DNA from 3 places in the Escherichia sp. B1147 genome. Region 3 is predicted to be linked to each of the others. Evidence: riboswitches for the same ligand, from Rfam matches in the RefSeq annotation. Region 3 holds a riboswitch; each other region holds the start of a gene.
The links. A riboswitch is a leader RNA that binds a small molecule or an ion and turns the genes downstream of it on or off. The one in region 3 is predicted to bind thiamine pyrophosphate.
Positions count from the first base shown of each region.

Region 1: it holds a riboswitch for thiamine pyrophosphate, as region 3 does, so the genes downstream of both, thiM (hydroxyethylthiazole kinase) here and thiB (thiamine ABC transporter substrate binding subunit) in region 3, are expected to answer to the same signal.
Region 2: it holds a riboswitch for thiamine pyrophosphate, as region 3 does, so the genes downstream of both, thiC (phosphomethylpyrimidine synthase ThiC) here and thiB (thiamine ABC transporter substrate binding subunit) in region 3, are expected to answer to the same signal.

Region 1 is NZ_LFHY01000005.1:491,663-496,078, reverse strand. Features, by position in the region: gene A9180_RS05455 (glycoside hydrolase family 25 protein) at 1-672, opposite strand, end outside; gene thiD (bifunctional hydroxymethylpyrimidine kinase/phosphomethylpyrimidine kinase) at 738-1,538, opposite strand; gene thiM (hydroxyethylthiazole kinase) at 1,535-2,323, opposite strand; TPP riboswitch at 2,358-2,454, opposite strand; gene rcnR (Ni(II)/Co(II)-binding transcriptional repressor RcnR) at 2,546-2,818, opposite strand; gene rcnA (nickel/cobalt efflux protein RcnA) at 2,939-3,751, shown strand; gene rcnB (Ni(II)/Co(II) efflux transporter accessory subunit RcnB) at 3,969-4,307, shown strand; gene A9180_RS05425 (putative fimbrial-like adhesin protein) at 4,389-4,416, opposite strand, start outside.
Region 2 is NZ_LFHY01000023.1:22,228-26,643, reverse strand. Features, by position in the region: gene hemE (uroporphyrinogen decarboxylase) at 1-488, opposite strand, end outside; gene nudC (NAD(+) diphosphatase) at 528-1,301, opposite strand; gene A9180_RS20890 (Rsd/AlgQ family anti-sigma factor) at 1,396-1,872, shown strand; TPP riboswitch at 1,924-2,024, shown strand; gene thiC (phosphomethylpyrimidine synthase ThiC) at 2,104-3,999, shown strand; gene thiE (thiamine phosphate synthase) at 3,999-4,416, shown strand, end outside.
Region 3 is NZ_LFHY01000002.1:147,887-152,302, forward strand. Features, by position in the region: gene sgrT (glucose uptake inhibitor SgrT) at 39-170, opposite strand; gene sgrR (DNA-binding transcriptional regulator SgrR) at 259-1,914, shown strand; TPP riboswitch at 1,948-2,047, shown strand; gene thiB (thiamine ABC transporter substrate binding subunit) at 2,078-3,061, shown strand; gene thiP (thiamine/thiamine pyrophosphate ABC transporter permease ThiP) at 3,037-4,416, shown strand, end outside.

The DNA of each region.
Region 1 (4,416 bases), on a different contig from region 3:
CGGACGACGTTGATAATAGTGAGCCACCCACCACGGATATTCATTGAAATAGCCCGCCAGATTCGTGTGATAAAAAACGGCTCCGGAGTAAATAATCGGCTTTTTTCCCGTGCTTTTTTCGACCATTTTTAGCCACTGACTTACCCGCTTGCGTAATTCCTTCGCCGATAATTTTCCCCGTTCTTCTACGTCCAGTACCGCGGGGAGATCGCCTTGAGAGAAATCCACCGTTTGCAGAAATAATTGCGCCTGATCGGTGGCGGATACCGACGGAGAAAAATAATGATACGCGCCACGCAGCAGGCCATTTTGACGGCTTTGACGCCAGTTACGCGAAAAATAGGGGTCCACCAGGTTTTCGCCTTCCGTCGCCTTAATAAAAGCAAACTGTAAGCGGATACCGTTGTCGCGCATTTTTGCGACACGCTGCCAGTCGATCCGCGCCTGCCAGCGTGAAACATCAATACCGTGAATGGTGTAATTGGCAGGAATGCGAATAGCAAAAGATTTGACCGGACGATAGCCATAAAAGTAGATGTAGTCTTTAATCTGAATTGCTGTCGAATAGAAAAAATTCACCGTCTGGCCAGGATGAATCGCAACAATGGAAATTAGCCCCAGAGTGCATAGCAAAGCGGTGAATTTTTTTCGACTGGCGATTCTTAGCTGCATTGGTTTCATCCCTGAATTTCAGCGCGAAAAAGCTGAAAAATGCCAAAGCAGCTATAGTACGGTGCTCACCACCACGCGTGAAAGTGGTGAACCGGACCAATCCCGTGACCGACTTCCAGCGTGTCTGCCTGCGCTAACGCCGCTGAAAGCCAGCTTTTTGCTTCCTGAACGGTGTCGCCCCAGTTTGTATGGCGCAGACGCAATGCCGCCAGCGCCGCAGAGAGCGTACAACCCGTGCCATGGGTGTTTTTGGTCATAATGCGCGGCGCGGTAAACCGCTGTTCGCCGTCGCGAGTAAACAGCCAATCCGGGCTTTGCTCATCATCCAGATGACCGCCTTTCATCAGCACTGCACCGCAGCCCATCGCCAACAGTGCTCGCCCCTGCTCCCGCATTTCCTGTTCGTTATGCGCATGTGGCGCGTCGAGCAAGGCGGCAGCTTCGGGCAAGTTTGGCGTTATTAATGAAACCCGTGGCAATAATCGACTGCGCAGCGTGGCAACCGCCGAAGGTGAAAGTAGCGGGTCGCCGCTTTTTGCCTGCATGACGGTATCCAGTACCACGTTTTGGATCTGGTAACGTTGCAGCCGTTCTGCCACCGCTTCAACGATATCGGTTTCCGCCAGCATGCCGATTTTGGTGGTGTCGATTCGTACATCGCTGAACACCGAATCAAGTTGTGCAGCGACAAAATCAGGCTCAATGCGATACACCGACTGTACGCCACGGGTATTTTGCGCCACCAGCGCGGTGATTACCGAGCAACCGTACGCACCTAGCGCCGAGAAGGTTTTAAGATCGGCCTGAATTCCTGCACCACCACTCGGATCAGTACCGGCAATCGTCAGAGCGTTAATCCGTTTCATGCCAGTACCTCCTGCGTCAATTGCCAGAGCGCATCAAGGAAATGTGGAACAAAACTGCCCGGCCCCTCGCTTCTGGCGACTGCGCGCTCTCCGGCTTGTTTCATCCAGTGACAGCCAGATGCGACGTTTTCCAGCGTATCGCCAGGTAATGCACAACAGGCAGCAACAACCGCCGATAATGCACAGCCAGTTCCTACCACTTTGGTCATTAACGGATCGCCGCCGTGAATACCAACGGTGCGACGACCATCGGTAATATAATCCACCTCGCCAGTGACCACGACGACTGCGCCAGTTTCCAGAGCCAGAGTTTGCGCAGCAGGCAATGCGCTTACTGTGGCGTCAGTGGTATCCACACCACGGCCACCATTGGAAATGCCCGCTAATGCCATGATTTCCGATGCATTACCGCGTATCGCTGCCGGTTTAAAAGATAAAAGTTCATGACAAAAACGGCGACGATAATCGAGCGCACCAACCGCGACCGGATCAAGCGTCCAGGGCGTTTGGGAGTGTTTTGCATGTTCAACGGCGGCACGCATCGCCCGTGCGCGTGGCTGCGTCAGTGTGCCAACGTTAATCAGCAAAGCACTGGCGATGGCCGAAAATTGACTGGCCTCTTCGGTTTCGATAACCATCGCTGGCGATGCACCGAGCGCCAGCAAGGTATTGGCAGTAAAGGTTTGCACCACATCATTGGTCATGCAATGCACAAGGGGGGAATGTTGGTGAAAAAGGTGTAACGCGTGCGCAGGTTGCGCCGGACTCAGCAGGTCGATTTGCATAGTTTGCTCCTGCCATAACGTGAAGAAGCAATGACCTGGCGGCCTGTGACTTCCCTACGCTGGCATTATCCAGATCAGGTGATACGGGTATTTCTCAGCCTTCACGCAGAAGGGCACCCCGAGTCGTTTAGTTGCGATGATGAATCGCAGATGAGGATGGTAATGTCCCGCGCACACGTTGTAAACGAGGAAAAACGGCGGTATTACAATAATGTTGTGAAATTATTTGATATAAGAATCCAGCACCTTAAGAACAACATCCAGGTCTTCTTCACGCTTTAGCTCATCCCCCTGGTGAACTATGTGTTCCGTCAGATGACCTTTAATCACTTCCCGCATCAAACCGTTTACCGCACCACGGATAGCGGCAATCTGTTGTAGAACGGCAGCGCATTCGTGCGGCTCGTCGAGCATTTTCTTGAGCGCGACGACCTGTCCCTGAATCTTACTGGCGCGTGCTTTCAGTTTCTGTTTATCGCGAATGGTATGAGACATGGTAACACCTGGTTAACAAGATCATGGAAAATCATAGCACTACTAATCTACTGGGGGGTAGTATCATGTACTGGGGGGGAGTAGAATCAGGCCGCCGACTTAATACTAAGAATTATTATCATGACCGAATTTACCACTCTTCTTCAGCAAGGAAACGCCTGGTTTTTCATCCCCAGCGCCATCTTACTTGGTGCGCTACATGGTCTGGAGCCAGGACACTCAAAAACGATGATGGCGGCGTTTATTATCGCCATTAAAGGCACCATCAAACAGGCGGTGATGCTTGGACTGGCGGCAACCATATCGCATACCGTGGTAGTCTGGTTGATTGCTTTTGGTGGGATGGTGATAAGCAAACGCTTTACTGCGCAGTCAGCGGAACCGTGGCTCCAGCTGATTTCCGCGGTGATCATTATTGGCACCGCGTTCTGGATGTTCTGGCGCACCTGGCGCGGCGAACGAAGCTGGCTTGAGAATATGCACGGGCATGATCATGAACATCATCACGACCACGAACATCACCACCATCATGAACATAGCGACAGCGAAGAGTATCAGGATGCCCATGCACGAGCCCATGCCAATGACATTAAACGCCGCTTCGATGGCAGAGAAGTGACCAACTGGCAAATTTTATTGTTTGGTTTAACAGGTGGACTGATCCCCTGCCCAGCGGCAATTACCGTGCTATTGATTTGCATTCAGTTGAAAGCCCTGACACTGGGCGCAACACTGGTCGTCAGTTTCAGCATTGGCCTGGCGTTAACGCTGGTCACCGTAGGCGTTGGGGCGGCAATCAGTGTTCAACAGGTTGCAAAACGCTGGCGCGGATTTAACACTGTCGCTAAACGCGCCCCCTATTTCTCCAGTCTGTTAATTGGCTTAGTCGGGTTGTATATGGGAGTGCATGGCTTTATGGGTATTATGAGATAAAACAATTACCTGGGCTTCGCTATCCCTTTAGCCCAGGATGATTCTTAAATCAACTTATTCCGCTGACTTCTCGTTCAATGAGGATGCTTTTGCTGCATCCTTTCATTTACACTTTTTACGAAATCATGGGATCACTAACAAAATATCTCTTGTCGGTTATATTGTATGGCAGGAAAGATATGCGACTGATTTTACTGATCCCCAAAGTGGAGAGTATATGACCATAAAAAATAAGATGTTGCTGGGTGCGCTTTTGCTGGTAACCAGCGCAGCATGGGCCGCACCAGCCACCGCGGGTTCGACCAATGCCTCGGGAATTTCAAAGTATGAGTTAAGCAGTTTCATTGCTGACTTCAAGCATTTCAAACCAGGTGACACCGTACCAGAAATGTACCGTACCGATGAGTACAACATTAAGCAGTGGCAGTTGCGTAATCTGCCCGCCCCTGACGCCGGAACCCACTGGACCTATATGGGCGGTGCATATGTGCTGATCAACGATACCGACGGGAAAATCATTAAAGCCTACGATGGTGAGATTTTTTATCATCGCTAAAAAAAGCCCCCTCGGAGAGAGGGGGAAATGCAGACACCTTATTATTTTTTATTATTAGCCACTTACTGGTCTTGCTTGCTATTAGTCGTATTTCACGTTGATTAATGCG
Region 2 (4,416 bases), on a different contig from region 3:
GCTTTGCTGCTGCCGCCTTCCACCATGTAGGTCGCCAGCGTCCACGGACTGCCGGAAAAACCAATCAGCGGCACTTCGCCTTTCAGTTCGCGGCGAATGGTACGCACCGCGTTCATCACGTAACCCAGCTCATCTTCCGGGTCCGGTATTGGCAGTTTATCGACGTCAGCTTTGCAGGTGACTGGCGAGGTAAAACGCGGACCTTCTCCGGCTTCAAAATAGAGCCCTAACCCCATCGCGTCCGGAACGGTGAGGATATCGGAAAAGAGGATCGCCGCATCCAGCGGATAGCGACGCAGCGGTTGCAAAGTCACTTCGCACGCCAGCTCGGCGTTTTTGCAAAGCGACATAAAATCGCCCGCCTGGGCGCGGGTGGCTTTGTATTCCGGTAGATAGCGGCCCGCCTGGCGCATCATCCATACTGGAGTGACATCAACGGGCTGGCGCAACAGCGCCCGCAGATAACGATCGTTTTTAAGTTCGGTCATTTTGGCTGTTCCTTAGTGCGTCAGGCGGTCAGTGTATCATCACTCATACTCTGCCCGACACATCGCCACCGTATCTTCTATCAGACGGCGCGCCACGGTGCCGGGCGGCGGGAGTAACGGCAAATCGTCATAGCGATACCAGTTCGCCTCAAGCAATTCTTTCGGGTCAATGACGATATCGCCGCTGTCATATTCCGCCATAAACGCGGTCATTAAAGACTGAGGAAACGGCCACGGTTGGGAGGTCACATAACGCAGATTTTTGACTTTAATTCCGCTCTCTTCCATCACTTCCCGCGCGACTGCCTGCTCGAGGGTTTCGCCCACTTCAACGAATCCGGCAAGTACCGTATGGACACCGTTTCGATGGCGGGTATGCTGGGCAAGAAGGATCGAATCATCGCGACGGATGGCAACGATAATGCAGGGGGCAATTTGTGGATAGTAACGCTCACGGCAGTGACTGCACAGCATTGCCCATTCGGTTTTGCTCGGATACATCTCATGGCCGCAGTAGCCGCAATATTTATGTGAGCGGTAAAACTCCGCCAGTTGCACACCGCGCCCAGCCAGTTGAAACAGCCCAACATCCAGATCAATCACCTGACGTACCGATCCCATATCGTGACGACGCTGCTGTTGCACTAGCCAAACAGGTTCTCCCTGCCATTCGCCTATATGCAGTGCGCGCTGACCCACAAGATCGAAATTTGCCGCTTCGCCGTATGGTAATTCTCCCTTCGGCAACCATAATTTTTGTTCATGACTGACTACCCACCAGCCGTGATCTAATTTTTCAATTATACGATCCATAGCTCTTGCACTACCTTTGCATCACTGGCATGTTTAACATGGTTTTTACATTTCTCACTGAGCAGTTTTTGAATACAAACTTGCGGAGTCAATCATGCTTAACCAGCTCGATAACCTGACGGAGCACGTCAGAGGAAGTAACAAACTGGTTGATCGCTGGCTACATGTACGTAAGCATCTGCTCGTGGCTTACTACAATCTGGTTGGCATTAAGCCTGGCAAAGAATCGTACATGAGGCTGAATGAAAAAGCCCTTGATGATTTTTGCCAGAGTCTGGTCGACTACCTGTCTGCTGGACATTTCAGTATTTATGAACGCATTCTTCATAAACTAGAAGGCAACGGGCAACTCGCTCATGCCGCGAAGATTTGGCCGCAGCTGGAAGCCAACACGCAACAGATTATGGATTACTATGATTCCAGCCTGGAAACCGCCATCGATCATGATAATTACCTTGAGTTTCAACAGGTTTTATCTGACATCGGCGAGGCGCTGGAAGCACGCTTCGTACTGGAAGATAAGCTGATTCTGCTGGTGCTTGACGCCGCTCGCGTCAAACATCCTGCTTGAGTTCTGCGCTGTTAACGCGTAATTTACATTCAATGCCCCGTTTGCGGGGCTAATTTCTTGTCGGAGTGCCTTAACTGGCTGAGACCGTTCATTCGGGATCCGCGGAACCTGATCAGGCTAATACCTGCGAAGGGAACAAGAGTTAATCTGCTATCGCATCGCCTTTGCGGCGATCGTCTCTTGCTTCATCCGTCGTCTGACAAGCCACGTCCTTAACTTTTGGAATGAGCTATGTCTGCAACAAAACTGACCCGCCGCGAACAGCGCGCCCAGGCCCAACATTTTATCGACACCCTGGAAGGCACCGCCTTTCCCAACTCAAAACGCATTTACATCACCGGCACACATCCCGGCGTGCGTGTGCCAATGCGTGAGATCCAGCTTAACCCGACGCTAATTGGCGGCAGCAAAGAACAGCCGCAGTACGAAGAAAACGAAGCGATTCCGGTCTACGACACCTCCGGCCCGTATGGCGATCCGCAGATCGCCATTAACGTGCAGCAAGGGCTGGCAAAGCTGCGTCAGCCGTGGATCGAGGCGCGCGGCGATACCGAAGAACTCACCGTGCGCAGTTCCGATTACAGCAAAGCGCGGCTGGCAGATGATGGCCTCGACGAGCTGCGTTTTAGCGGCGTATTAACGCCAAAACGCGCCAAAGCAGGCCGCCGCGTCACGCAGTTGCACTACGCCCGTCAGGGCATCATCACACCGGAGATGGAATTCATCGCCATTCGCGAGAATATGGGACGCGAGCGCATTCGTAGCGAAGTTTTGCGCCACCAGCATCCTGGAATGAGCTTTGGTGCTCGCCTGCCGGAAAATATCACCGCGGAATTTGTCCGTGATGAAGTCGCTGCCGGACGTGCCATTATCCCTGCTAATATCAATCATCCGGAATCGGAGCCGATGATCATTGGTCGCAACTTCCTGGTAAAAGTTAACGCCAATATCGGCAACTCGGCGGTCACCTCTTCCATCGAAGAAGAAGTGGAAAAACTGGTGTGGTCCACGCGCTGGGGAGCGGATACGGTGATGGATCTCTCCACCGGTCGCTATATTCACGAAACCCGCGAGTGGATTTTGCGTAACAGCCCGGTGCCGATCGGTACTGTGCCGATCTACCAGGCGCTGGAGAAAGTTAACGGGATCGCTGAAGATCTTACCTGGGAAACGTTCCGCGACACACTGCTGGAACAGGCCGAGCAGGGAGTGGATTACTTCACTATCCATGCGGGCGTGCTGCTGCGCTACGTGCCGATGACCGCCAAACGTCTGACCGGTATTGTGTCGCGCGGCGGTTCGATTATGGCGAAATGGTGCCTCTCCCACCATCAGGAAAATTTCCTCTATCAACACTTCCGCGAAATTTGTGAAATCTGTGCCGCTTATGACGTTTCGCTGTCATTGGGCGACGGCCTGCGTCCCGGTTCTATTCAGGACGCCAACGATGAAGCGCAGTTTGCCGAGCTGCATACGCTGGGCGAACTGACCAAAATCGCCTGGGAATATGACGTGCAGGTGATGATTGAAGGCCCGGGGCATGTGCCGATGCAGATGATCCGCCGCAATATGACCGAGGAGTTAGAGCGCTGCCATGAAGCGCCGTTCTATACCCTCGGGCCGCTGACCACCGACATTGCGCCGGGCTATGACCACTTCACGTCAGGGATTGGCGCGGCGATGATTGGCTGGTTTGGCTGCGCGATGCTTTGTTACGTAACGCCAAAAGAGCATCTGGGTCTGCCTAATAAAGAAGATGTTAAGCAGGGGCTTATCACCTATAAGATTGCTGCCCACGCCGCCGACCTGGCGAAAGGGCATCCGGGTGCGCAAATTCGCGATAACGCCATGTCGAAAGCCCGCTTCGAATTTCGCTGGGAAGACCAGTTTAATCTGGCCCTCGACCCGTTTACCGCCCGCGCTTATCACGATGAAACCCTGCCGCAAGAATCCGGCAAAGTCGCCCATTTTTGCTCCATGTGTGGGCCGAAATTCTGCTCGATGAAAATCAGCCAGGAAGTACGTGATTACGCCGCCGCGCAAACCATTGAAGTGGGAATGGCGGATATGTCAGAGAACTTCCGCGCCAGAGGCGGGGAAATCTACCTGCGTAAGGAGGAAGCGTGATGTATCAGCCTGATTTTCCTCCCGTACCTTTTCGTTTAGGACTGTACCCGGTAGTGGACAGCGTACAGTGGATCGAACGCCTGCTGGATGCAGGCGTGCGTACTCTCCAGCTACGCATCAAAGATCAGCGCGATGAAGAGGTGGAAGCCGATGTCGTGGCGGCAATTGCGCTGGGCCGCCGCTATAACGCGCGGCTGTTTATCAACGATTACTGGCGGTTGGCGATTAAGCATCAGGCGTATGGCGTCCATTTGGGGCAGGAAGATTTGCAAGCCACCGATCTCCACGCCATCCACGCGGCAGGTCTGCGACTGGGCGTTTCGACCCATGATGATATGGAGATCGACGTCGCACTGGCAGCACGTCCTTCTTATATCGCGCTGGGACATGTGTTCCAGACGCAAACCAAACAGATGC
Region 3 (4,416 bases):
ATTAACACCAATACTCAGTCACACATGATGTCCGCAAATCAGTAGTCAGAATCACTCCCCTCCCACTGCATCAGCTCTTCAAGCATGATTAATCGTTGTGGAACGCTTAACCAACGCAACCAGCACAACGTCGCTGTCGCGGTAAAATAGTGCTGATAAAACTGACGCATGGGACACCTCCTTGCTTCATCGTTAAGAATTATTGACTTAATATAGGGAAAATTAAATTGCTGACTTTTGCGCAGGAGTTCCCCTTTTATGCCTTCTGGTCGTCTGCAACAACAGTTCATCCGCCTGTGGCAATGCTGCGAGGGTAGATCGCAGGACACGACGCTCAACGAACTGGCAGAGTTATTGAGCTGCTCCCGCCGTCATATGCGCACCCTGCTCAACACCATGCAGGATCGCGGCTGGTTAACATGGGAAGCGGAAGTCGGGCGCGGTAAACGCTCGCGTCTGACATTCCTCTACACCGGGCTGGCGCTTCAGCAACAACGGGCGGAAGACCTGCTGGAGCAGGATCGCATTGACCAGTTGGTGCAGCTAGTCGGTGACAAAACTGCCGTGCGGCAAATGCTGATTTCTCATCTGGGACGCAGCTTCCGCCAGGGTCGGCACATCCTGCGTGTCCTCTACTATCGTCCGTTGCGCAACCTGCTACCCGGCAGCGCATTGCGCCGTTCTGAAACCCATATCGCCCGGCAAATCTTCAGTTCGCTCACGCGCGTAAATGAGGAAAATGGGGAACTGGAGGCAGATATAGCCCACCACTGGCAGCAAATTTCCCCACTCCACTGGCGCTTCTTTTTGCGCCCAGGGGTCCATTTTCATCATGGCCGTGAACTTGAAATGGACGATGTGATCGCCTCATTGAAACGGATCAATACGCTGCCGCTCTATTCCCACATTGCTGAAATTGTGTCGCCGACGCCCTGGACGCTGGATATCCATCTCACGCAGCCGGACCGCTGGTTGCCGTTATTGCTGGGGCAAGTTCCGGCGATGATCCTGCCACGTGAATGGGAAACCATCAGTAACTTTGCCAGCCATCCCATCGGCACCGGTCCATATGCGGTAATGCGTAACAGCAGCAATCAACTGAAAATTCAGGCATTCGACGATTTCTTCGGTTATCGGGCGCTAATCGACGAAGTTAACGTCTGGGTCTTGCCGGAAATTGCCGACGAGCCAGCCGGAGGGCTGATGCTGAAAGGACCACAGGGCGAGGAAAAAGAGATTGAAAGTCGCCTGGAGGAAGGCTGCTATTATTTACTGTTCGACAGTCGGACTCATCGCGGGGCGAATCAGCAAGTCAGAGACTGGATAAGCTATGTGCTTTCGCCGACCAATCTGGTTTATTTCGCCGAGGAACAGTACCAGCAACTGTGGTTTCCGGCCTATGGGCTGCTCCCCCGCTGGCACCATGCCCGCCCCACGCATTGCGAAAAGCCTGCCGGGCTGGAACATCTCACCCTGACATTTTATCAGGATCATATTGAACATCGGGTCATTGCCGGGATCATGCAGCAGATTCTGGCGAGTCATCAGGTTACGCTGGAAATCAAAGAGATCAGCTACGATCAGTGGCACGAAGGTGAGTTCGAAAGCGACATCTGGCTTAACAGCGCCAACTTTACGCTGCCGCTGGATTTTTCACTGTTCGCGCACTTGTGCGAAGTGCCGCTGCTGCAACACTGTATTCCTCTCGACTGGCAAGCCGACGCCGCCCGCTGGCGTAATGGTGAGATGAATCTGGCGAACTGGTGCCAACAGTTGGTCACCAGCAAAGCGATGGTGCCGCTTATCCATCACTGGTTGATCATTCAGGGGCAACGCAGTATGCGCGGCCTGCGTATGAATACCCTCGGCTGGTTCGATTTTAAATCAGCGTGGTTTGCGCCGCCGGATCCATGATTGCTGGTTGATAACAAAATCACTACACTAACGCCGTTCTCAACGGGGTGCCACGCAGACGCGTGCGCTGAGAAAATACCCGTCGAACCTGATCCGGATAACGCCGGCGAAGGGATTTGAGGCTCCTTCTCAAGTCCTTTGCCACTCTTTTTTGAGGTGCAAAGTGTTAAAAAAATGTCTTCCCCTGCTGTTGCTGTGCACAGCGCCCGTTTTCGCTAAACCCGTTCTGACTGTTTATACCTACGACTCCTTCGCTGCCGACTGGGGGCCAGGTCCGGTAGTCAAAAAAGCCTTTGAAGCCGACTGTAATTGCGAACTGAAACTGGTGGCGCTGGAAGATGGCGTCTCACTGCTCAACCGTCTGCGGATGGAAGGCAAAAACAGCAAAGCTGATGTGGTGCTGGGGCTGGATAACAATTTGTTAGATGCAGCCAGCAAAACCGGACTGTTCGCCAAAAGTGGCGTGCCAGCGGATGCCGTTAACGTTCCCGGCGGCTGGAATAATGACACTTTCGTACCATTTGATTACGGCTACTTCGCCTTCGTCTATGACAAGAACAAACTGAAAAATCCGCCGCAAAGCCTGAAAGAACTGGTTGAGAGCGATCAGAACTGGCGGGTGATTTATCAGGATCCACGCACCAGTACGCCGGGCCTGGGTCTGCTGCTGTGGATGCAAAAAGTCTATGGCGATGACGCCCCACAAGCCTGGCAGAAGCTGGCGAAGAAAACCGTCACAGTCACCAAAGGCTGGAGCGAAGCCTACGGCCTGTTTTTAAAAGGCGAAAGCGATCTGGTATTGAGCTACACCACTTCTCCGGCTTATCACATTCTCGAAGAGAAAAAAGATAACTACGCCGCCGCGAACTTTAGCGAAGGCCACTATCTGCAAGTGGAAGTTGCCGCCCGCACCGCTGCCAGCAAGCAGCCGGAGCTGGCGCAAAAATTCCTTCAGTTTATGGTTTCTCCGGCTTTCCAGAATGCGATCCCAACCGGCAACTGGATGTATCCGGTGGCAAACGTCGCGCTACCTGCCGGATTTGAACAACTGACCAAACCGGCCACCACGCTGGAGTTCACGCCCGCCGAAGTGGCGGCACAACGTCAGACATGGATTAGCGAATGGCAACGCGCCGTCACCCGTTAATTCCCGGCTGGTTAATTCCAGGTGTAAGCGCCGCCACGCTGGTGGTGGCGGTTGCGCTGGCGGCCTTTCTCGCCCTGTGGTGGAACGCGCCGCAGGGTGACTGGTCGGCCATCTGGCAGGATAGCTACCTGTGGCATGTGGTGCGCTTCTCCTTCTGGCAGGCGTTTCTCTCGGCGCTGCTATCTGTCGTACCGGCGATATTCCTTGCCCGCGCCCTCTATCGCAGGCGCTTTCCTGGACGCCTGGCGATGTTGCGTCTGTGCGCAATGACCTTGATCCTCCCGGTGCTGGTTGCCGTTTTCGGCATTCTTAGCGTCTATGGCCGCCATGGCTGGCTGGCATCGCTCTGGCAATCGCTTGGTCTGGAGTGGACCTTTTCGCCCTACGGCCTGCAAGGCATTTTGCTGGCGCACGTATTTTTTAATCTGCCGATGGCGAGCCGTTTATTACTTCAGGCACTGGAAAACATTCCCGGCGAACAACGTCAACTTGCCGCCCAGCTTGGGATGCGCGGCTGGCATTTTTTCCGCTTCGTTGAATGGCCGTGGTTACGGCGACAAATCCCGCCGGTTGCTGCGCTTATCTTTATGCTCTGTTTCGCCAGCTTCGCCACCGTGCTGTCGCTGGGGGGCGGTCCACAGGCGACCACTATCGAACTGGCAATCTATCAGGCGCTGAGTTACGACTACGATCCCGCCCGCGCGGCGATGCTGGCATTGATCCAGATGGTGTGCTGCCTTGGGCTGGTGCTGCTGAGTCAGCGATTAAGTAAGGCCATTGCGCCCGGCACCACGTTGCTGCAAGGCTGGCGCGACCCGGACGATCGTCTGCATAGTCGCATTTGCGACACTGTGTTGATCGTACTTGCGCTGCTGTTGTTGCTGCCGCCGTTACTGGCGGTGATTGTCGATGGTGTAAATCGCCAATTGCCGGAAGTGCTGGCGCAACCCGTGCTGTGGCAGGCGCTGTGGACCTCGTTGCGTATTGCACTGGCGGCAGGCGTATTGTGCGTGGTGCTGACCATGATGCTGCTATGGAGCAGTCGCGAACTGCGGGCGCGGCAAAAAATGCTGGCGGGTCAGACGCTGGAAATGAGCGGCATGTTGATCCTCGCTATGCCGGGCATTGTGCTGGCAACGGGCTTCTTTTTACTGCTCAACAACACTATTGGCCTGCCACAATCTGCTGACGGCATTGTGATTTTCACCAATGCGTTAATGGCGATCCCTTATGCGCTGAAGGTGCTGGAAAATCCGATGCGCGATATTACCGCCCGCTACAGCATGTTGTGTCAGTCACTGGGTATTGAAGGATGGTCGCGCCTAAAAGTGGTGGAACTGCGCGCGCTGAAACGC